3 regions of the Gracilibacillus sp. HCP3S3_G5_2 genome follow, and region 3 is predicted to be linked to each of the others. Evidence: predicted binding sites of a transcription regulator. Region 3 holds the regulator's gene; each other region holds the start of a gene.
What was found. Region 3 encodes LexA, which represses DNA repair genes until DNA is damaged. Its sites were predicted from a motif close to CGAACATATGTTCG; they were not measured.

Region 1 (7,973 bases), 110 kb from region 3:
TTTCGTTTAAAATGTCTGTAGCTAAAAATACTGTACCATAGGTAATATTCCCAAGTGTGGCAACTAATCCAAACATTTCTACCGTTTTTAATACCTGTATATTAGCAATGACAGTAGACATACCTATCCAGACAAATAATCCGGCTTTTCCAAATACACGATACATAAATAACAGTAACCCAAAATTAATGACTGCAAATATTATCCAAAGTAATTCGTTCGGCATTTTCGTTGCTTCCTTTCTTAACACACTACATTCAATAAATAACATTACCAAAGTTTTAGGATGGATGTAAAGCTAGATATAGTAAAGCATTATAAAAGGCGATGAGACAATCATCGCCTGGTTAATTTTATTTATTTTTTTTCTACATTAGCAGCTTGTGGGCCTCTTTCGCCTTCTACAATTTCAAATGTTACTTCTTGACCTTCTTCTAATGTTTTGAAGCCTTCTTGTTGAATAGCGGAATAATGTACAAAAACATCATTTCCTTCTTCCAATTGAATAAAACCATAACCCTTCTCTGCGTTAAACCATTTTACTACACCGTTTTCCATGTTATCTTTCCTCCTAAAACCTTTCACGCAAAAACGTGTTAATACAAACAAGATGACGGATAATGAAAAAGGTAGCAACCACAGAAGTATAGGATCACCATTCCATTTACTTCTATAGAAGCTACCTGATAATAATGAACCCCAAACATCTTCTTTGCTTGTAATTAATATAGCTTATTTTACCAAATACGTCAAGAAATTCATGTAATCTAAGTCCTTTGTTTACAATGATTAAAACCTTTTCAAAATGAAGGGAACATGTTATCGTAATAACAGTATTTTTTACAATAGGAAGATATAATATACATATAATTTCTACTTATTGAGGTGTAACAATTGTCAGTATTAATCGGATTAACAGGATGGGGAGACCATCCAACACTTTATACAAATGCTAAAGATAGACAACATAAATTATCAGCATATAGTGGGCATTTTCCCGTTGTAGAAATAGACAGTTCGTTTTATGCAATTCAGCCCACGGAAAATTACCAAAAATGGGTGAATGAAACACCCGATACTTTCTCATTCGTAATCAAGGCTTATCAAAGCTTAACAGGGCACGACAGAAAAACATTAACCAATCGCGAGGCGCAGGAATTAGTTCATACTTTTATCGAATCTATTCAACCGGTGATGAGAGCTAACAAATTAAATACTGTATTATTTCAGTTTCCACCATGGTTTGATTTAAAACAACGAAACATAAATAAAATCAAAAAAATTAAACAATGGATGGGAGACATTCCAATTGCTATTGAATTTAGAAATCGGACATGGTTTGAAGAACATCAGCATGAAACACTAGCATTTCTTCAAGAGCTTGGAGTAACACACGTTATTTGTGATGAACCTCAAGCAGGGGAAGGCTCTGTCCCGACTGTTTTAGAAACAACAAATGACCGTGTATTAATCCGGTTCCATGGTAGGAATATCCATGGATGGAATAATCACGGTCAAGAGAATTGGAGAGAGGTACGATTTTTATACCGTTACAATCAAACAGAATTACAGGAGTGGGTAAATCGAATAGATATTCTTAAAAAACAAGCAAAAGAGATAACGATATTATTTAATAATAATTCAGGTGGAGATGCAGCAGATAACGCGAAACAATTGATCGAATTATTAAATATTACGTACCAGGGCTTACACCCGAAACAAATTGATTTTTTTGACTTATTGTAAGTTGACTCGTTTGGCACCTAAGTATCTTTCTGACCAATAACTTTTGTTTAATTCTGTTATTTCTACTCCATTGGATTCGCCGGCATGAATAAATTTACCATCACCTAAGTATATACCAGCATGGGATGGACCAGGTTTATAGGTTTGGAAGAAAACTAAATCTCCCACAGAGGGCTTATCTACATGCTGGGTTACATTCCATATTTCACTTACTGTTCGGGGTAAACTAACCCCTAGTTGGTTGAAGACATACTGTAAGTAGCCGCTACAATCAAAACCAGCAGTCGTTGTACCTCCCCATTGATAGGGTGTGCCAATATATGCTTTAGCAGATGATATCACTTGATTGATACTTACTGAAGCTTTGGCAGATTCTTCCTCAGACTCAGGAGAATTTGTTTCTGTCTTAGCTTTAGGTTCTTCTTTGTTAGCATTTTCTTCTTGATTGTTCACCTCTACTGTTGCTACTAAAGGGGATTCGACTGTCTCTTCTTGTATTTCTGCTTCAACATGATGAATTTCCAAACCTGTATCCTGCTTATAGGCTTTTACTGCCTCATTTGATTTTTCCCCATAGATACCGTCGATAGTATCACGATAGTAGCCAAAGTAAAATAATGCTTCCTGTATTTCTTGGACATCATCTCCACGGTCACCAATTGAGAATTCTAGATCATGTTGCTTCAAAATCTTTTCATAATACTCTTCTTCTTTACTAATGATCGCTTTTATTGTCTCTTTATCTGCTTTCCCACTCTGTTCTAACAATTGGTCCTGCTGGAATTTCTTTAATGCATATTCTGTTAAAACACCAAACTCTCCATCAATAGAGGAATCATAGTAGGATAATCTTTGTAATTTATGTTGCAGCATCCGTACTGACTCATGCTGCATTCCGAATTTCAGTATGTTTGCTTGCTCTAATATTTCGTTCTGCATCATTGGATAGGCATCGACATAAAAAGAAAAAGGTTGGCTAAATGCAAAGCTGTAAGCGACGGAGTGTTTTACTACACGTGATATTTGATCTTGTAACAACATAAAACCACCCCTTACGAAATTATTACTTACAGAAAAATTTATGTTAAAATAGGGGAAATATGATTTTATGAGAACTTTGTTACGTATTTGTAATAAATGCTGCTAGGAAGGAAGATGAAGGATGTCAATAAGTGAAGAAAATTATTTAGCATTATGCAAAAAAGTACTAGAGGAAGGATCTAAAAAAGAGGATCGTACGAATACAGGTACTTTATCGATATTTGGTCATCAAATGCGTTTTGATTTACAGGAAGGATTTCCATTACTCACTACAAAAAAAGTTCCTTTCCGTTTAATTGTTAGCGAATTATTATGGTTTATTAAAGGTGACACGAATATTCGTTATTTATTAAAGCATAATAACAATATTTGGAACGAATGGGCTTTTAAAAATTGGGTGGAAAGTGATGAATATCAAGGACCGGATATGACGGATTTCGGACATCGTTCATTAAAGGATCCTGATTTTAAAAAAGATTATGATCAACAAATGGATTTTTTTAAAACAAAGATCTTAGAGGATGACGCGTTTGCTGCTAGGTTCGGTGATTTAGGCTCCGTATACGGTAAACAATGGCGTTCATGGAAAACGTCTCAAGGTGACACGATCGATCAGTTGAAGGGCGTTATAGAAGCAATAAAGCATCATCCATACTCAAGAAGACATATTGTTTCTGCCTGGAATCCAGAAGATGTTCCTAGTATGGCATTACCGCCATGTCATACACTTTTTCAATTTTATGTAACAGACGGCAAACTAAGCTGTCAGTTATATCAACGTAGTGGCGATATCTTTTTAGGTGTCCCATTTAATATTGCGAGTTATGCATTGCTGACATTACTTGTTGCCAATGAGTGTGGTTTAGAGCCTGGTGAATTTATCCATACATTTGGGGATGCTCATATTTACACCAATCATGTGGAGCAAGTACAAAAGCAATTAGAACGTGAACCTCGAGCATTACCAACTGTTTCGATCAAAGAAGGAGTATCTATTTTCGAGGTAGAGTTGGAAGACATTAAACTAGAAAATTACCAGCCACATCCCGCTATAAAAGCACCTGTAGCAGTATAAGAGGAGGATCTAAATGATTTCATTATTGTTTGCGATGGGAAAAAACCGAGTAATTGGTAAAGACAATACATTACCGTGGCATTTACCTAACGACTTAAAATTTTTCAAAGAGTTAACTACTTCTCATTCCATAATCATGGGACGGAAAACATTTGAGTCGATGAACGGACCGTTACCGAATCGTGAGAATATTGTATTAACCACCAACAAAGAGTTTGAGCATGAAAACTGTAAGGTCATTAATTCAATCGATGAAATAAAGGATATGAATAAAGCTCACCCTGACAAAGAGTGGTTTGTGATTGGCGGTGAAGAAATTTTTAAGCAAGTACTTGATTTTGCAGACAGAATATACATGACGTATATTGATGAAGTGTTTGAAGGTGATACCTTTTTCCCTGAATTTGATGAAACAGAATGGCATATTACCAAGAAAGAAAAAGGAATAAAAGATGAGAAAAACAGATACAATTATTACTTTATTCAATATGACCGGAAAAAGTATTAATATTTTTTTCGTTAATAAAGACAAGCATTGGAAATCATGGTAAGATAGGAGATAGTGAGAATCTGATTCTAGATAAAGGGGCGCATAAAGATGTTATCTTCTATTGGTATTCCTGGACTGATTTTAATATTAATCATTGCATTAGTGGTTTTCGGACCGAAAAAACTCCCGGAAATCGGTAAAGCAACAGGAGAAACGTTGCGTGAATTTAAAAAATCTACACGTGAATTAACAGATGATGAAAAAGAAGACAATGAACATAAATCGTAGTTTTTTGATTGAATGATTAAATGAGGTGAACGTCATGTTATCTAATATCGGCTTTCCAGGGTTAATTTTAATATTACTTATTGCATTGATTATCTTTGGTCCTTCTAAATTACCGGAGATTGGTAAAGCGGTTGGCAGTTCTTTACGTGAATTTAAAAAAGCTACCAACGACATTATCAATGAGGATAAAGATAAATCAGAAAAATAAGAGATGGTAAAGATGTAAAAGACATGCTTTTACATCTTTTTCGTGCATGTAACCGGCTTATGATGAAGGGACGTTTAAAATGGAGCAAGACAAATCAATACCAAACGAAAAAGAAATGGGGTATTTGGACCATTTCGCCGAATTACGCAACCGATTATTATGGACAGCACTTGTATTTGTGTTGTTCTTTATCGGTGGACTATATTTTGTAGAAGAGATCAGGGATTTCTTTTTAAACGATATTGACATTACGTTAAACCTTATCTCTCCAGAGGAAATTATCTGGATTATTTTTATGATTGCTTTTGTTGTAGCATTTGCTGCGACATTACCATTTCTATGTATACAATTATGGCTATTTGTTAAACCAGGATTGACAAAAAAAGAGCAACGAATTTCATTGGTATATATTCCAACCATTTTTATCTTATTTGTATCTGGACTTGCTTTTGGATACTTTATTTTTATTCAATTAATTCTTCCGTTTGTACTATCGCTGAATGATGGAATGTTTGATACCATGTTCACCGTTGAAAACTATTTTCGTTTTATATTCAGAGTAACAATTCCATTCGCTGTGTTCTTTGAAGTGCCTGTTATAACGATGTTTTTAACCAGCCTAGGGCTCGTTACGCCACAATTTTTAAGCAAAACCAGAAAGTACGGTTATTTTATCCTTATTATTATTGGGACAATGATTTCACCACCGGATTTCATTCTGCAAATTGTCGTTGCCATTCCATTAATCGTATTGTACGAAATTAGTATCCTATTATCGCGAATGGTTTACCGTAAAAAGCAAGAGAAACATCGAGAATTTATGGAAAATTAATACATGAAGGATTTGATCAATGAGTATGAAGTCTTTTTATCAATTTATGATGCGTTATCGTGGAAATAAACAGTTAGATAATGCTCGAAGGTTAGCTGATTGGATGTTTTATGAGCATGACTTTCCTAAGCACTCTCACGATTATTATGAAATTAGCAGTTATCTTGAATGGCATACTCCTTTTCCTGAAGCCATTGCAACATATGATCAGTTGTGGGAGGAGTATAAGGAAGAGAGATGAAGCCATGAGTGGGTTAGACCACTCATGGCTTTTACTGATCATTGAATAGCTCTATAGCTACGATATTTTCAAATGGAACCTGTCGTTGGAGCGTGGCTTCTTGAAGAGTTATCTTTTTCTCGATGGGATGTATTTTGCGGACATAACCAGCAACCAGTTCCAACGAACTATTCATGTAATAGCTTATTTTTATTTTCTGGTTAGTCTGTATTGCCTGATGTAATGTTAGTTCCATTTCATTTATATATTCTTCACTTAGGATAGGTTTTTCCTTAAGTGTATCCTCTAAAAAGAATTCTTGGAGCATTTCGACATGCTCAGGCAGCATTAAAGAAGCCCATTTTATTTTACCTCGATCGTTTATCAAACTAATCACCTCAATTTTTATTATACGCGAACATTAGTTCTGTATCAATAGACGTAGATCATTTGTTCGTGTATAATGATGATAAAAAATATGGAAAGGATGGTGGATATTAGATGAAGATTTTACATACAGCAGATTGGCATTTAGGAAAAATCATTCACGGTCTGCATATGACAGAAGATCAACGAATAGTGTTAGAGAATCTTATCGAAATTATTCAAACAGAAAAACCAGATGTTATCATCATTGCTGGTGACCTCTATGATAGAGCGGTTCCGCCACGAGAAGCTGTCGAATTATTAAATGCTTTTTTGACAACTGTATCAGTTGAAATGGAAATCCCGATTGTTGCTATTTCCGGTAATCATGACAGTCCTGACCGACTCGGCTTTGGTGCAAGTTTATTTCGCTCGAAACAATTATACTTGGCAACAACTATAGAAGATATATTTGAACCAATCCATTTTAGCGACGGACACAACGAAGTTTATTTTCATTTGATTCCTTATTTGGAACCGGAACAAGTGAAATATTATTTCCAGGAGGAGACAATCCACACACATCAAGATGCAATGAAGCGAATAGTAAAACAGATAAAAGAGAACTTAGTAGATCACGCACAGCACGTTTTAGTCGGACATGCCTTTATTGCAGGTGGAATGGAATCAGAGTCTGAAGAAAGGCTTACGATGATCGGTGGTACTCCCTACATTGATGCATCTTTATTTAAAGCATTCGATTATGTTGCCTTAGGTCATCTTCATCAACCTCAAAAAATTAAAAATGATTTTATTCGGTACAGTGGATCGATCTTGAAATATTCCTTTTCAGAAGCAAATCATAAAAAATCTGTTACCATCCTTGAATTAAATGAAAAGGATAAACAAGTTCGAACTGTTCCTTTAAGAGCAGCAAGAGACTTACGGGTTGTCGAAGGATATTTTGAGGATTTATTAGAAGGAAAGGGAGTGGAAGCAACGGAAGATTACTTGCAAATCCGCTTGTTAGATGATGGACAAATTATTGATCCTGTAACAAAACTTCGCAAGCTGTTTCCAAATATTTTACGTTTAGAGCGGAAACATCACTTAGTGCATCAATCACTAAAAGAGATACAATCGATCAAGGAAAAACAAGAAATGACTCATGAACAGCTATTTGCTTCTTTTTATAAAGAAATAAAAGGATCGGAACTTCCAGAAGAGCGTGCTAAGTATGTAAAAGATGTCATCCAAAAAGTGATGGTAGAAGAGAGGGGGAAATAATATGCGTGCTTTAAATCTTGAATTAACCGCATTTGGACCCTATCGAAAACAGCAACGAATTGATTTTACTGAATTAGGGGAAGAACCGATATTTTTGATTACCGGGCCAACAGGCGCAGGAAAAACAACCATTTTTGATGCAATTTGTTACAGCCTATACGGCAGAGCAAGCGGTGCCGACCGTGATCAAGATGCATTTCGTAGCCATTTTGCCAATCTTTCTGAAATAACCTCGGTCAGTTTTACGTTTGAATTGCATCAAAAAAAATACCGTATAGTACGCAGTCCTAAACAACAAAAGCCTAAAGCTCGCGGGGAAGGATTTACAGAAGAAGCGGCCAGTGCAAGTCTTTATGTTTTTAATCAAGATCAGCAATGGGAATTAATTGTTTCGAAAATTAAAGAAGTGAATGAAACTAT
Region 2 (7,973 bases), on a different contig from region 3:
ATGGTTTAAATCAATTTATTAGTCAGTTACCATCAGATATTAATCACTTCATTTATACAAGCGGAAAAGCTTATTATGGGTTATTTCAGGATATGGAAGAGCAAGACATGGATGATATGCTACAATTACATGTGAAATCTCCATGGAAAATAACGCAAACGTTAATTCCAGATATGGTGAGAAATCAATTTGGGCGCATTATCTTGATTTCTTCGATTTGGGGTGAAATAGGAGCTAGTTGTGAAGTGGCATATTCGACTGTTAAAGGTGCACAAAATGCCTTTATAAAATCACTGGCAAAAGAGCTAGGTCCAAGTCATATTTTTGTTAATGGGGTTAGCCCTGGTTTTATTGATACGAAAATGAACCAGGCATTAACTAATGAAGAGAAGCAACAGCTGATTCAGGATATTCCACTACAAAGAGCAGGTAAACCTGATGATGTTGCAGATGCTGTTCAATTTCTTTGTAGTGACCAATCTACTTATATTCAAGGTGAATTAATCCGAGTGAACGGTGCTTGGGGATGATTCTTGTTTATCACGGTGCTAAAAGTCTGTATCCCCACAGGTCATCGTCTCCTTTTATCTTCCTTTTGTTAGTATGCATATTTTATTCAAATTATCGAAAGATAGTAATGTATGCTGATAAAGGAGGAATGAACATGTCTGTAATTGACAACTTTGAGTCATGGAAGGATTTTTTAGGAGATCGTTTGCACGAGGCGCAAAATAACGGAATAAGTAATCAGGCAATATCTGAGCTTGCATATGATATTGGTAACTATTTATCAACAGAAGTGCAAGCTAAAAACGATCAAGAAAAAATGTTACGTGACTTATGGAATGCAGCAGATGAACAAGAACAGCATGCCATTGCGAATATTATGGTGAAGCTAGTTCAAAGCGAAGGTACAAAATAAGGCAGTTTAACAAACCCTGTAAAGCATATATACTATGCTTTATAGGGTTTTTAACAGTTATTGCAACAAATTTTTGATAAATTTTTCTTTAATTTGTCAGATTCATGGATATTTCTCTTTTCAATCGATTTATTTTAAGATATGATTAAGATATGTTGTTTAAAATGAAACAAAACGGAACAAATAAACGTCTAATTAGATAGAGTACATAATATGTTCATATATATTGATTAAAGATTGATGGATGGTGTTACAGATGGGAATTGGAGAAAGATTAAAAGAAGAGCGAGAACGCAAAAATATGTCATTAGAAGATGTTCAAAACTTGACCAAAATACAAGTAAGATATTTGAATGCAATCGAGCAAGAGCGATTTAATGTTATGCCTGGTTCTTTTTATGTACGGGCTTTTATTAAAGAATATGCAACCATACTTGGTTTAGACCCCGAAGAATTAATACAGGAGTACAAACATGATTTACCTTTCGATAATGAGGAAACTGTCGTACATTCTCGGGTGAGAAGTAGTAAAAAAAATAGAACTTCTACCAAAACACCGGTTATTTTTTCGTTTATCCCCAGTGTTATCGTCGTTTTGTTGATTATAGGTATAGTTCTATTAGTGTGGTTGTTTAAACAAGGTTATTTTTCAGGAGATGAGGTGAATCCGGCTCCTGTTGGTAATAATGATAATTCAGCAGGAGAGTCAGTTCAGCTCCCTCCTGCTCAAGAAACAACCCCGGCTGATGAAGAGGATGAGGCCGAGAACGAAGAGGAAGAACCAATTGAAGAGGAACAAGAAGAAGTTACGGAATTGTCTTTGGATAGTTATGAAAATAATGATTCTTACTATACTTTTACAACATCATCAGAGGACATATCATTGGTTATCACTACTGAAAATATGAATTGGCTTGAGATTGCTGATGAGACAGGTGAGAGCTTATATGAAAAGACTTTTACGACAGATGAAAGTCCACTAGAGGTTGATGTTTCAGAAGTAGAGGAGCTATATTTAAGATTTGGTGAACCACAAACCATAAATATAGAGTTAAATGGTGAAGTGCTTGAATTATCGGATGAAGTAAACGCATCTCAGGTTCAAAGAGTTTGGATTACGATCGAAAAACAATAAATGCTTTCATAACCCTCTTTGCATGGATAAAGAGGGTTTGTTTTTACCACATCAGACTCGTTTTTTATTAAAAATAAATCAAAAAAAACAAATAGCAAGGCTTCGACCTTTGCTTTCCAAGTAATATGAAGGAGTGTTTTGAAATGAATATACCTAATCGAATAACATTATCACGAATTATGTTAATTCCAATTTTTATCTTATTATTATCTTATCCATTTGATTGGGGGATATGGAATGTAGGCGATGAGTCGATTCCAATTGCTCATCTGGTAGCCGTCATAATTTTTGCGATTGCTTCAGCAACTGATTGGCTTGACGGTTACTATGCTCGAAAATACCAACTAGTGACAAACCTTGGCAAATTCCTTGATCCTATGGCAGATAAACTGTTAGTTTCCGCTGCATTTATTTTATTAGTGGCCCTCGAAATGGCCCCTGCATGGGTGGTAATTGTTATTATTAGTCGAGAATTCGCAGTTACTGGTTTACGTCTAGTTGCCGCAGGAGAGGGTGTTGTACTTGCAGCAGGTCAGCTGGGGAAATTTAAAACGGTTCTGCAAATACTTGCCATTATTTTCTTGTTGCTTCAGAATGTACCATTTGCAATGATTGGGTTACCAATTGATATTATATTATTATATGCAGCTCTAATCATCACTATTGTGTCAGGAGTGGAATATTTTGTAAAAAATTGGCATGTGATGGGAGACTCTAAGTGATGGCAGAGGTTAAAGCAGAATTGATCTCCGTGGGAACAGAACTTTTGTTAGGGCAAATTGTCAACACCAATGCTGCATGGCTCTCCGAACAATTAGCTGATAAGGGTATTTCTGTTTATTATCATTCAGTAGTAGGGGATAATTTTCATCGTTTGACAAACGTTTTTCGTACAGCAGAAAAAAGATCTGATATCGTATTGGTAACTGGTGGTCTCGGTCCAACCGAAGATGATTTAACAAGGGAAGCATTTCAGCATATTTCTGGATTATCCATTATCGAAGACCAGGATACATTAGCTAAAATAGAAGCTTTTTTTGTTAAGAATAACCGTCCGATGACACCAAATAATAGAAAGCAAGCGAATGTATTCGAAGGATCCAAAGTGTTGCATAATTCGGTTGGAATGGCTCCTGGGATAATCGTAGAATGTCATCAGACTATTTGGGTTTTTATGCCAGGGGTGCCACGTGAAATGAAAGCTATTATGATGGAAGAAGTACTACCATTCTTACATGCTAGGTTATCTCTAAACACAGTTATCAGGTCTAGAATGTTACGGTTTATTGGAATCGGTGAGTCACAACTAGAGTATGAATTGAGAGATTTAATATCCAATCAAACGAATCCTACGATTGCTCCTTTAGCATCTGAAGGTGAAGTAGCTTTACGGCTCACTGCAAAAGCTGACAATAATGATAGAGCGCTACAGCTTATCGATCAGGTTGAGTTGAAAATAAAGGAACGGGTTGGGCAATACCTCTATGGTTACGATAACGTGAATATTGAACAGAGTGTTTTTGCATTATTAAATCAAAAGAATTTAACAATTGCTAGTGCAGAAAGCCTGACAGGAGGAGCCTTTGCTGCCAGGGTAGTTAATCAAAGTGGAGCATCTGCGATATTTAATGGTGCAGCGGTGGTATATCAACCATTCGCTAAGGCATCCGCATTAAAGATATCTGACGAACTAATCACAAAGTATGGAACAGTTAGTAAAGAATGTGCCGAAGCAATGGCTTCTCAAGTGAAGACGATTTATCAATCAGTAATAGGCATTAGTTTTACCGGAGTTGCTGGCCCTGATGAAATAGAAAATCAACCTGTTGGCACGGTTTATATATCGATTTGTAATAAAGAGAATCAGCATTATACCGAAAAATTTCAATTTAATGGTGATCGTCAGTCGATTCGACAGCGAGCAGTCAAAAAAGGCTTTGAGTTGCTATATTATCAACTAAAAAAATAATGAAAATTTATATTTAAAATCGTTGCAAAAGCATTTTTCTATAAGAGCTATTAAATAGAAAAAATGCTTTTGTTCTTGATTTACGTAAAATTTATTTTTATTTTTATGAAAACAATGGGAACATTTATTCGTTTTTTACTTGTGAAAAGTCGTAAAAGGTTGTAAGATAGTGATAGGAATATGAAGGAGGAATTAATGTGAGTGATAGAAAACAAGCCTTAGATATGGCTTTAAAGCAAATTGAAAAACAGTTTGGAAAAGGTTCCATCATGAAGCTTGGTGAACAGGCAGAACAAAAAGTTGCGACCGTTTCTAGTGGATCTATTGCCGTAGACGTTGCATTGGGTGTAGGTGGTTATCCACGTGGACGAGTAGTTGAAATATATGGACCGGAATCATCAGGTAAAACAACAGTCTCCCTTCATGCAATTGCTGAAGCACAGCGAGCAGGTGGACAAGCAGCTTTTATTGATGCAGAGCATGCACTTGACCCGGTATATGCAAGAAAATTAGGTGTCAATGTTGATGAGCTGTTGTTATCTCAACCTGATACTGGTGAACAAGCTTTAGAAATTGCTGAAGCACTTGTTCGTAGTGGTGCAGTTGATATTATTGTTATTGACTCTGTTGCTGCGTTAGTACCAAAAGCGGAAATCGAAGGGGAAATGGGCGATGCACACGTTGGTTTACAAGCACGCTTAATGTCTCAAGCCTTACGTAAGTTATCTGGTGCAATCAATAAATCTAAGACAACAGCAATATTTATTAACCAAATCCGTGAAAAAGTCGGTGTAATGTTCGGAAATCCGGAGACAACACCTGGTGGTAGAGCATTGAAATTTTATTCTTCTGTTCGATTAGAAGTAAGACGTGCTGAAACATTAAAAATAGGTAATGATATGGTTGGTAATAAAACACGAATTAAAGTGGTAAAGAACAAAGTAGCTCCACCATTTAAACAGGCAGAAGTTGATATTATGTATGGTGAGGGAATATCTAGAGAAGGAGAAATCCTAGATATTGGTTCGGATTTAGACATTGTCTTGAAAAGCGGAGCATGGTATTCCTATAACGATGAAAGACTTGGTCAAGGACGAGAAAATGCTAAGCAATTCTTAAAAGAGAATCCAACAGTAGCCGAGGAAATCTATCGTGCAATTCGAGCACATTATGATATTGAAGATGGCAGCACGGAAGTAGAAGAAGAACTTCAAGAAAGTTTATTAGATGAATAAAAATGAAGACTCCGTAGTCTATATTGACTGTGGAGTTTTCTTTTTTGGCTAGACTTCTATGCGTGATTAATGTATGCTCACTAACATTATTAAGTCTTTAGATTCAAGGCTTTTAGCTCATTAATCCTTATCTGAACAAAAACTTACAATCCTTGACATTCTAAGAATAGAAGATTAAAATTAACATGTATAATTTCAAAATTATTATACATTTAATTTATTTAAAACGTATTATTGTACATGCCGACTTAAAAAATTTGTACAAGTTTATAGCAATAGGAGGTGAAATTATGGACACAGGAATCATCATCTCCATTTTGCTTACATTTGTCGGTATTGTTGTTGGTTATCTGATTAGAAAAAGCATTGCAGAGAAGAAAATTTCCAGTGCTGAGGAATTAGCCAAACAAATTGTGGAAGAAGGCTATAAAAACGCTGAAGTTGCGAAGAAAGAAGCATTACTAGAAGCGAAGGACGAAAATCATAAAATTCGTCAACAAGCTGAAGAAGAGCTCAGAGAACGTCGAGCAGAAATTCAAAAGCTTGAAAGTCGTCTCATGCAAAAGGAAGAAAACCTCAATCGTAAGGATCAAACTTTAGACAAACGTGAGCTAATGTTGGAAAAAAAGGAAGGTTCGCTTACAGAAAAACAACAACAAATTGAAGAAATGGAAAGCAAAGTTGGAGCCATGTTAAGCGAGCAACAAGCAGAATTAGAACGGATATCAGGATACACCACGGATCAAGCAAAACAAATCATTTTGCAACGTGTGGAAGAAGAAGTTACACATGAATCTGCCTTAATGATTAAAGAAGCAGAAAATCGTGCGAAAGAAGAAGCTGATAAGAAGGCGAAACACATCTTATCCCTTGCATTGCAACGATGTGCTGCTGATCATGTAGCTGAAACCACCGTTTCCGTAGTCAATCTTCCGAATGATGAGATGAAAGGTCGAATTATTGGTCGTGAAGGACGCAATATTCGCACTTTAGAAACACTGACAGGTATTGATCTAATAATTGATGATACACCAGAAGCAGTAATCTTATCTGGTTTTGACCCGATTCGTCGAGAAATTGCTCGAATCGCATTAGAAAAACTAGTGCAGGATGGGCGAATTCACCCGGCTAGAATTGAAGAGATGGTGGATAAATCAAGACGTGAAGTTGATGAGTATATTCGCGATTTTGGAGAGCAGACAACTTTTGAAATAGGAGTTCACGGTCTTCATCCTGATTTAGTGAAGATATTGGGTCGATTGAAATATCGAACAAGCTATGGACAGAATGTATTAAAACACTCTACAGAAGTAGCTTATTTATCCGGTCTATTAGCTGCTGAGCTCGGAGAAGATCAAACACTCGCTAGACGTGCCGGTTTATTACATGACATTGGTAAAGCAATTGATCATGAAGTGGAAGGCAGCCACGTAGAAATCGGTAAAGAGCTAGCAACGAAATATAAAGAGAATGAAGTTGTTATTAATGCAATTGCATCACACCATGGTGATGAAGAAGCAACGTCTGTTATCTCAGTTATCGTTGCTGCAGCAGATGCACTTTCAGCAGCAAGACCAGGTGCAAGAAGTGAAACATTAGAAAATTACATTAAACGTTTAGAAAAACTAGAAGAAATTTCTGAGTCATATGCTGGCGTTGAAAAATCGTTCGCTATACAAGCAGGACGAGAGATCCGAATAATTGTGAAGCCAGACGAAATTGATGATGCAGAATCTACTAAGATTGCAAGAGATATTCGAAAACGAATAGAAGAGGAATTAGATTATCCGGGACATATAAAAGTAACCGTAATCCGCGAAACTCGCTCAGTAGAATATGCAAAATAGAGAGACTTACAAAGTCTCTCTATTTTTATGCTTGTATGTTTCTTACTTTACTAGTGTAGTTAAAAGATGCCGTGTCAAATTGACTTTTAGAAAATTGTGTGCAAAACTATGGTTACTAAAAAAGAAAGGTAGAAGTGCATGAAGATTTTATTTATTGGTGATGTCGTAGGTTCACCAGGAAGAGATATGGTACAAGAATATTTACCAAAATTGAAAGCAAAATATCAACCACATGTAACGATTGTTAACGGGGAAAATGCTGCAGCGGGAAAAGGGATCACCGAGAAAATTTATAAAAGCTTACTTGAGTGGGGAGCGCAAGCACTTACAATGGGCAATCATACATGGGATAAGCGGGAGATTTTCAATTTTATTGATGATGCGACCTACATGGTTCGTCCTGGTAATTTACCACCCGATACACCTGGAAATGACATAGTCTATATCAAATCAAATGGACAAGAAATCGCAGTTATCAATTTGCTTGGCCGAACGTTTATGCAGCCAGTTGATGACCCGTTTCGTAAAATAGATGAATTGATCGCCGAAGCAAAAAAGCGTACCAATATTATTTTTGTTGATTTTCATGCAGAAGCCACTAGTGAAAAGCAAGCATTTGGGTGGTATTCTGATGGAAAAGCAAGTGTAGTGGTTGGTACTCATACACATGTGCAAACGGCAGATCATCGAATATTACCAAATGGTACTGCATATATAACAGACGTCGGTATGACGGGTCCTTATGATGAGATATTGGGTATGGAAAGAGAAGCGGTGATAAAGAAATTCCTTACAGGATTACCTGTTCGCTTTGAAGTACCGAAATCAGGTAGAACCCAGTTAAGCGGTGTAATTATTGATGTCG
Region 3 (7,973 bases):
TAATTCACATGTACTTCCATATCCTGCACCAATGCCAGGCTATGAAGATGATGTGATAATGGCAGCAGGTACATTTATCCAAGGTGCTAGTTTGGAGTTAACAGCTGATGGACCGATAAGAGCGCCTTATACAGCCTTTGTCCAAGGAGGATTAACATACAGTCATGTAAAATTAGCGGTTATTAAAGCAGCGAATGGGTTAATATAAAGAGGAAGTAAAAATATATGTTAAGTTTTCTGACATGTCTTGACACCATTCTTACACGGTGTATAATAGACTTATAGAAAACAGACGGAAGGGGTGAATGAGATGAGTGATTTAGATAGACGTTCCATGCCCTTGTTTTCTATCGGAATTGTTAAATCACTTACTGGATTAACTGCTCGACAAATCCGATATTATGAACAGCACCAATTGATCCATCCTTCTCGGACAGAAGGGAATCAAAGGCTTTTTTCCTTCAATGATGTCGATAGGCTTTTAGAAATTAAAGAATTAATTGAAAAAGGTCTTAATTTAGCAGGGATTAAACAAGTGCTTGAAATGAAGAGCATGCCGAAGACAGACCAATCGGTTTCGGAAGATAAATCTTCCGAAATATCTGAAAAGGAATTACGTAAAATTTTGCAAAAGGAATTATTGGATGCTGGAAGATTAGGTAAAACTTCGTTAAGACAGGGAGAATTATCAAGATTCTTCCATTAAAAATATAAAGGAGAGAGTTTAAGCAATGGGATTAACCAAAGAAGAGATCAAGCAAAGAATCAAAGAGGAAAACGTAAAATTTATTCGCTTGCAGTTCACTGATTTACTTGGAACAATCAAAAACGTTGAGATTCCGTTAAGCCAATTGGATAAAGCGTTAGACAATGAAATGGTATTTGACGGCTCCTCAATTGAAGGTTTCGTACGTATTGAAGAATCTGATATGAAGCTTTATCCAGACCTAGATACTTTCGTTGTATTCCCATGGACTTCTGAAAAAGGTAAAGTAGCACGTTTTATTTGTGACATTTATAACACTGATGGTACGCCATTTGAAGGATGCCCACGTTATAACTTAAAACGTAACCTTAAAAAAGCTGAAGAACTTGGATTTACATCCTTTAATATTGGTACAGAACCAGAATTCTTCTTATTCAAATTAGATGAAAAGGGCGAACCTTCTTTAGAACTAAATGATAAAGGCGGATATTTTGACCTTGCACCTACAGATTTAGGTGAAAACTGCCGTCGTGATATCGTACTTGAATTAGAAGAAATGGGATTCGAAATTGAAGCATCTCACCACGAAGTTGCACCTGGTCAGCATGAAATTGATTTTAAATATTCTAATGCTGTTAAGCACGCTGATGATATCCAAACATTTAAACTTGTTGTCAAAACTATTGCACGTAAACACGGTTTACATGCGACATTTATGCCAAAACCACTATTTGGTGTGAACGGTTCTGGTATGCACTGTAATATGTCATTATTCAAAGGCAACACAAATACTTTCTTAGATGAAAATGGACCACTTCAATTAAGTGAAACTGCTTATCAATTTATCGCAGGGATTATCAAGCACGCACTATCGTTTACAGCAGTAACAAACCCTACTGTAAACTCTTATAAGCGTCTTGTACCTGGTTACGAAGCACCTTGTTATGTAGCATGGTCTGGTTCAAATCGTAGTCCTTTAATCCGTGTACCAGCATCTCGTGGTTTAAGTACACGTGTTGAAGTACGTAGTGTAGATCCATCTGCTAACCCATACTTAGCTTTATCTGTGTTATTAGCTGCTGGTTTGGACGGAATTAAAAATAATCTGGAAGCTCCAAAAGCAGTAGATCGTAACATCTATATTATGGATAAAGAAGAGCGTGAAGCTAATGGGGTAAAAGATTTACCTGCAACATTAGCAGACGCACTAAATGAATTGGTGAAAGATGAAGTTATTGTTGAAGCTCTAGGAGAGCACTTATTTGAACACTTCATCGAATCAAAAGAAATCGAGTGGGATATGTTCCGTACACAAGTACATCCTTGGGAAAGAGAACAATATATCCAAGCCTATTAATCTATGAAAACCCTTGGCACTGTTGGTGTCGAGGGTTTTTGTTTTGTGTGATAAAATGTTGTGGTTTTGTCAGCCCACAACCGCACCACGAAACACCCACAAAAAAATTAATCATCGCTTGATGATGTAATTTGATTAAAATATGATTCATAGTTAACAATAGCCCAGGTGTGGAAAGCCTGGGCTTAATCTTTTAGAAATATTAAAACTGATCAATTAAACTAAAGCCCCCGTTATCTAAAAAAATTATACTTTTACCAATTGCGTGTCATAAGCAAACTCTACATTTAATCCAGAACTTTTCAACTTCTTTTCTAACTCCCTAAATTCACTAAAACTTAACCCACATGGTTCTTCAATATGTGTTAAGATTACATGTTTAGCTCCAAGAGTTTTGACAATTTCTAATGTTTCATTAAATGTCGCTTCCTCCTGAAAAACAGGATGGTCTTCGGGTAATAATCTTTCGCCGCTCAATGGATGAAATTCAAATATACCTACTGGTAATATAGCGAGGTCAACACCTATTACATCTTCATGTGGTTTCCAATTATTCAACTCATCAATAGCAATAAGCACTTTTTTGCTATCGCTTTCAATTAAGAAAGCATAAACATAATTCTCCGCCAATCTAAACGGAAAAACTTTTGTATTTGTTAAGAATAAACTCTCTCCATCTTTTAGTCGATTTATGTTAGCAAATCCTTGTGATTCAAAAAAGTTTAAATGGTCACTACTACCAAGGAATGTTTTGAAATCTATATCTACTTGTTCTGGAATATAAACTTCTACTTTCTTATTTTGAGGGGGATAGTTAATCCAGTCCGCACTTAAAGATTCAATAATTCTTCTCCCCATTACATGGTCTGGGTGCCAATGGGAATATATGATCCCCTTGACATCATCAATAGTAGAACGGTTGATTTGATGGTAAATATCTTCAGGTGTATCTATCAATAAATTAGGGCCATGTACAAATATACTTGGTCCCATTCTACTAAATGGTATCCCTTTATTTCTTGCTTCTAAACAAACATTACAATTACAAAGTGGTCGTGGTATAGTTATTGCCCCACCTGTTCCAAGAAATTCAATTTTCATTTCGAACAGTCCTCCTTAAACATTTTTCAAAGTAATACATTTATGTAGTTTTAGTGATTATCTATTTTAACCATACCTGTACGTTAGTTTAAGTGCATTCTTTCATATTTATTTGTAAAGTATTTTCCTCCATAAAAAGTTTTACTACCTAACATATTTTTGTATAAGCTTTCTTATTTTGGAAATAAAGTAATTTTATTTCTTGAATATCGACCAATTCAAATTCATCAATTTCAAACTTATTGCCTTTCATTATATAACTTACGGAAATATATTTTCTTTATTTCCATGTATGGGGTTAGTGGATTAGCTTTTATAGTTATTTTTCTACCAAATAGAAAACTGTGTGAGTAAGAAACCGTACGCATTTCTTACTTACACAGTTAATATAACACTCCCAACTTACACACTTTTCTTGACAAGCCCCTTATAGTCTTACTTTATTGTTTTTTTCTTTTATCTCCTTATTTTTCCCCGGCATCATCATAGTAAGTGGCTTCCAACTGTTTTCTATTTTTTCTACAATGTGATAAGCTCGCTCGAATAAAATTGAGCGAAGATTATCTACCTGTCTTAATGTTTTTTCCATTAATGCTTCTTGATTTTCAAAGCGGTCTAGAACTTTATCTTGTTTTTTATCCTGTTTAGAAATTTGGTCTATCATTTGTTGATGTAGTGTATACATTTCATTCATCTGAGAGGTAAGTTGCTCCGAAGATGACTTATAGTCTGAAAGCTGTCGTATGATCTCTTGATTTGACTTGCTAACATGATTTATTTTTTCTTTTATCTCTTGCTTTACATCTTTTTCCTCTTTCAATAAACATTTTAGTTCATGATTTTTCTTCTCAAGCAAATGTAGCCACTCCCTTGCATCCTGTTCAAATTTTTCCTGCTTTGTAGTTCTTTCAGATAGATGTGCTAAACTAATACGCAGTTCATTCCAATTTTTCGCCTCTGTAAATTCATATTGCTGATGCCTTTTATTTATATCCTTCACTTCTTTGGTTATAGTTTCATTGAATTTTTTCTGTTTATGAATTAGTTCAGCGAAATAATCCGTTTTAAAATAACGTTGATTTGGAACTTGAATCTCTCCTTTATGTTGAAATACACTTGAATGTTCGGATTTATTAATAAATAGTCCCATAAATGTCATCACCTTCTAACGCTTTTTCTTATTATATGCGTCTTCCTTAAAAATCGATAATTGACCTAGATGGGACTTAGGAGATATAGAGTTAAAGATAATGTGGATGGAATAATAATCCAAGACAACTGAATACCAACTAAAAAGCCAGTAGCTTCACTTCAAGACGAAGAATTGAAGATGCTCATCTGCTCGTGTATTAGATATAGCATGGGCTCAGGGGGATATTTCCTAGAAGTTTTGTAGAGGAAATAACTTTATCGATTGATGAGATGAACATGGGGAGAGGAACAGTTTTTGCAGATGATACCTTCTCGACAGCATTGATGGTAGAAATGAATCTAAGAACCTTTATTGGTAATTAGGAAGATACTTTTTCTTATAAGCGGCCGTTGACTACTAATACCAGCGAATCTAGTGCTCTGATGGGTTTATATGTTTTACTAGAATATTCAAATTGATACCAATTACCACACGATTGAAGACAATCGTCATAATCCAAGGAAGCTTTCCCGACATTTAATTTACATAATAAAAATACAGTAAATAATGGTAGAAAAAAAGTGCGACTTAGACAAGTGCGCACTTTCCATTAATTATATACTACGATACAACCCTACTACTTTACCCAAAATACTAACATTTTTATAAATTAAAGGATCCATCGTTGCATTTTCTGGTTGTAAACGTATATGATCTTTTTCTTTAAAGAATCGTTTTACTGTGGCCTCACTTTCTTCGGTCATTGCTACCACAATATCACCATTTTCTGCTGTATTTTGTTGTTTGACAATTACTTTGTCACCATCTAAAATGCCAGCTTCGATCATACTGTCTCCTTCGATAATTAATACAAATAATTGCTCGCTTACATGCATTTCATTATGAGGAATAGGGATATATTCTTCGATATTTTCTACCGCGGTTATCGGAAGGCCGGCCGTAACTTTCCCGATAACCGGTGCAAATGTGGCTTCGGTTTTTGGAATTTCCAATTCTCCGTCTTGTGGAAGTACCTCTATAGCTCTCGGTTTAGTTGGATCACGTCTGATATAGCCTTTTTTCTCTAATCTCGCTAGATGACCGTGAACGGTTGAGCTTGACGCTAAACCGACTGCTTCACCAATTTCCCGAACAGATGGTGGATATCCTTTTAGCTCAACTTGCTCTTTAATATAAGCTAATATCTCCTCTTGTCGTTTTGATAGATTTGTCATATTTAAATCTCCTTACACGTATTATTTATTAATCAAATTATAGCATAGGAAAATAAGTTTTACAAACATTCGTTCGAGAAAACAATTGACATGAACATTTGTTCGTGTATAATATAAATACGAACAAAGGTTCGAAGGAGGCGATATTATGTTAAAAAATATATCTAAAGTTGACATTTTTTACTTGATTACTTTTATACTAGCTATTGTCTTTTTCTATTATTCAGCAGTAACAAGTTTATAGCATAAAGGAGTAAGTTTAACCTATGGCAAAAGCGATCATATACTGTCGTGTAAGTACCGAAAAGGATTCCCAAGAAACATCTATTCAACGACAGCAAGAAGAATTACACATGTTTGCAAATAAATATAAAATGGAAATTCATAAAATCATCCAGGAAAAACAAAGTGGGTATGAGATTGAACGTGAGGGTATTTTTGATATGTTAGAGACATTTCAGAATGGACAGGCTGATACCCTCCTTATCCAAGACGAAACGAGGCTAGGAAGAGGGAATACTAAAATTGCATTACTTCATCAATTAAATCGATTAAATGTAAATATATATACACTATCACATAATGGTGAATTGCAGCTTTCTGAAGGCGATTCGATGGTATTACAGATCGTATCAATAGTAGAGGAATATCAACGAAAATTACATAATGCGAAAATTAAACGAGGGATGAAGAAGGCTGTTGGTAATGGATTTAATCCAGCTGATAACCTTTCCAACCAACATCTTGCAAAAGGAAGAGAACGAAAAGAATTTCCGATAGAAGAGGTTATTAGGTTAAAGCGGAACAATCTAACTTTTCAAGAAATTGCATCTGTTCTCCGTGGAATGGGTTATGACGTGTCGAAAGCAACCGTTCACCGCCGCTATCAGGAATACCAATCCCTTGAAAAGTAACAGCGTGAAGATTAAAATGAGAGAGAGTATACTATACAAGTATACTCTTTTTTTCATTTTAAGATGGAAGTATAGTTATTTGGAAAAAGAAACGAGGTGTAGTTTCTCTATGTTATCAAAGGAAAAAATAGCTCGAATTAACGAGTTAGCTAATAAAGCGAAAAATGAAGGATTAACGAATGAAGAAAAGAAGGAACAAAAATCGTTACGTGAAGCCTATTTGAAAAACGTTCGAAAATCTTTTAAAAACCATATGAAAGGGATGACGGTCATCGATCCTAATGGGAATGATGTTACCCCTGAAAAATTAAAACAATTACAAAAAGAGAAGAAAAAGTAGTGACTGCTACTTTTTCTTCTATATTATTATATTAAAAATTTTATCAAAAACTGTTATTTTTAAAGAAATTACTCGCTTTTTGACTTGATATACTTGTCTTTATGGTGATTTCGTTATACGATTATAAATGTGCGTACATATTTTGCTTTTTTGAAAGGGGACAAATGTAACGATGGCAAATCAAATTGAACAAATGTCTATTAATGCAATTAGAACATTATCAATAGACGCAATTGAAAAAGCTAATTCAGGTCATCCAGGATTGCCAATGGGTGCGGCTCCAATGGCATATACACTCTGGACACAACACATGAATCATAACCCGAAAAGCTCTAAATGGTTCAATCGTGACCGTTTTGTATTATCTGCAGGTCATGGTTCTATGTTACTTTACAGCTTACTCCACTTGTCTGGTTATGATGTTACCATTGATGACCTAAAAGGATTCCGCCAATGGGGTTCGAAGACACCTGGTCACCCAGAAGTACACCATACGGATGGGGTTGAAGCAACAACAGGGCCGTTAGGTCAAGGTATTGCGATGAGTGTTGGTATGGCGATGGCTGAAAAACATTTATCTGCTAAATACAATAAGGATAATTACAATGTAGTAGATCACTATACATTTGCACTTGTTAGTGATGGTGACTTAATGGAAGGTATTTCCCACGAAGCTGCATCTCTAGCAGGTCATTTAAAATTAGGTAAGCTTGTTGCTTTATATGATTCTAACGATATTTCTTTAGATGGTGAATTAAACAAAGCATTCTCTGAGAATGTAGAAGATCGTTTTAAAGCATATGGCTGGCAAGTAATCCGTGTAGAAGATGGTACAGACACAGAAGCGATCTCACAAGCTATCGCGGATGCTAAGGCTAATACCGATCAACCTACGTTAATTGAAGTGAAAACAGTCATTGGTTACGGTTCACCTAACAAATCTGGTTCAGCTGCATCACATGGTGCACCACTTGGACAAGACGAAGTTAAATTAACGAAAGAATACTATAAATGGGAACATGAAGATTTCCTAGTTCCTGATGAAGTATACAAGGATTTCGAAACAAAAATCGTTGAAAACGGTAAAGCAGTAGAACAAGAATGGAAGGAATTATTCGATTCTTACAAGAAAGCGTATCCTGAACTAGGACAAGAATTAGAGGATGCGATTAATAACAAATTACCTAA

Region 1: the regulator LexA is predicted to act here: its motif matches at 6,316-6,329, upstream of ACTNEP_RS13075 (YolD-like family protein).
Region 2: the regulator LexA is predicted to act here: its motif matches at 4,144-4,157, upstream of recA (recombinase RecA).

The regions. Positions count from the first base shown of each region.
Region 1 is NZ_JBQHXU010000008.1:116,562-124,534, reverse strand. It holds gene ACTNEP_RS13125 (queuosine precursor transporter) at 1-226, opposite strand, end outside; gene ACTNEP_RS13120 (cold-shock protein) at 358-558, opposite strand; gene ACTNEP_RS13115 (DUF72 domain-containing protein) at 895-1,746, shown strand; gene ACTNEP_RS13110 (C40 family peptidase) at 1,738-2,787, opposite strand; gene ACTNEP_RS13105 (thymidylate synthase) at 2,909-3,862, shown strand; gene ACTNEP_RS13100 (dihydrofolate reductase) at 3,876-4,370, shown strand; gene tatA (twin-arginine translocase TatA/TatE family subunit) at 4,461-4,640, shown strand; gene tatA (twin-arginine translocase TatA/TatE family subunit) at 4,675-4,848, shown strand; gene tatC (twin-arginine translocase subunit TatC) at 4,928-5,680, shown strand; gene ACTNEP_RS13080 (YozE family protein) at 5,700-5,921, shown strand; gene ACTNEP_RS13075 (YolD-like family protein) at 5,953-6,288, opposite strand; gene ACTNEP_RS13070 (exonuclease SbcCD subunit D) at 6,402-7,553, shown strand; gene ACTNEP_RS13065 (AAA family ATPase) at 7,555-7,973, shown strand, end outside.
Region 2 is NZ_JBQHXU010000002.1:5,007-12,979, reverse strand. It holds gene ymfI (elongation factor P 5-aminopentanone reductase) at 1-530, shown strand, start outside; gene ACTNEP_RS02455 (DUF3243 domain-containing protein) at 665-922, shown strand; gene ACTNEP_RS02450 (helix-turn-helix domain-containing protein) at 1,179-2,057, shown strand; gene pgsA (CDP-diacylglycerol--glycerol-3-phosphate 3-phosphatidyltransferase) at 2,201-2,779, shown strand; gene ACTNEP_RS02440 (competence/damage-inducible protein A) at 2,779-4,026, shown strand; gene recA (recombinase RecA) at 4,224-5,261, shown strand; gene rny (ribonuclease Y) at 5,552-7,108, shown strand; gene ACTNEP_RS02425 (TIGR00282 family metallophosphoesterase) at 7,247-7,973, shown strand, end outside.
Region 3 is NZ_JBQHXU010000008.1:11,381-19,353, forward strand. It holds gene ACTNEP_RS12585 (aminotransferase class I/II-fold pyridoxal phosphate-dependent enzyme) at 1-208, shown strand, start outside; gene ACTNEP_RS12590 (MerR family transcriptional regulator) at 311-706, shown strand; gene glnA (type I glutamate--ammonia ligase) at 732-2,063, shown strand; gene ACTNEP_RS12600 (MBL fold metallo-hydrolase) at 2,310-3,164, opposite strand; gene ACTNEP_RS12605 (hypothetical protein) at 3,592-4,314, opposite strand; gene lexA (transcriptional repressor LexA) at 4,911-5,531, opposite strand; gene ACTNEP_RS12615 (YneB family resolvase-like protein) at 5,798-6,445, shown strand; gene ACTNEP_RS12620 (DUF896 domain-containing protein) at 6,555-6,785, shown strand; gene tkt (transketolase) at 6,958-7,973, shown strand, end outside.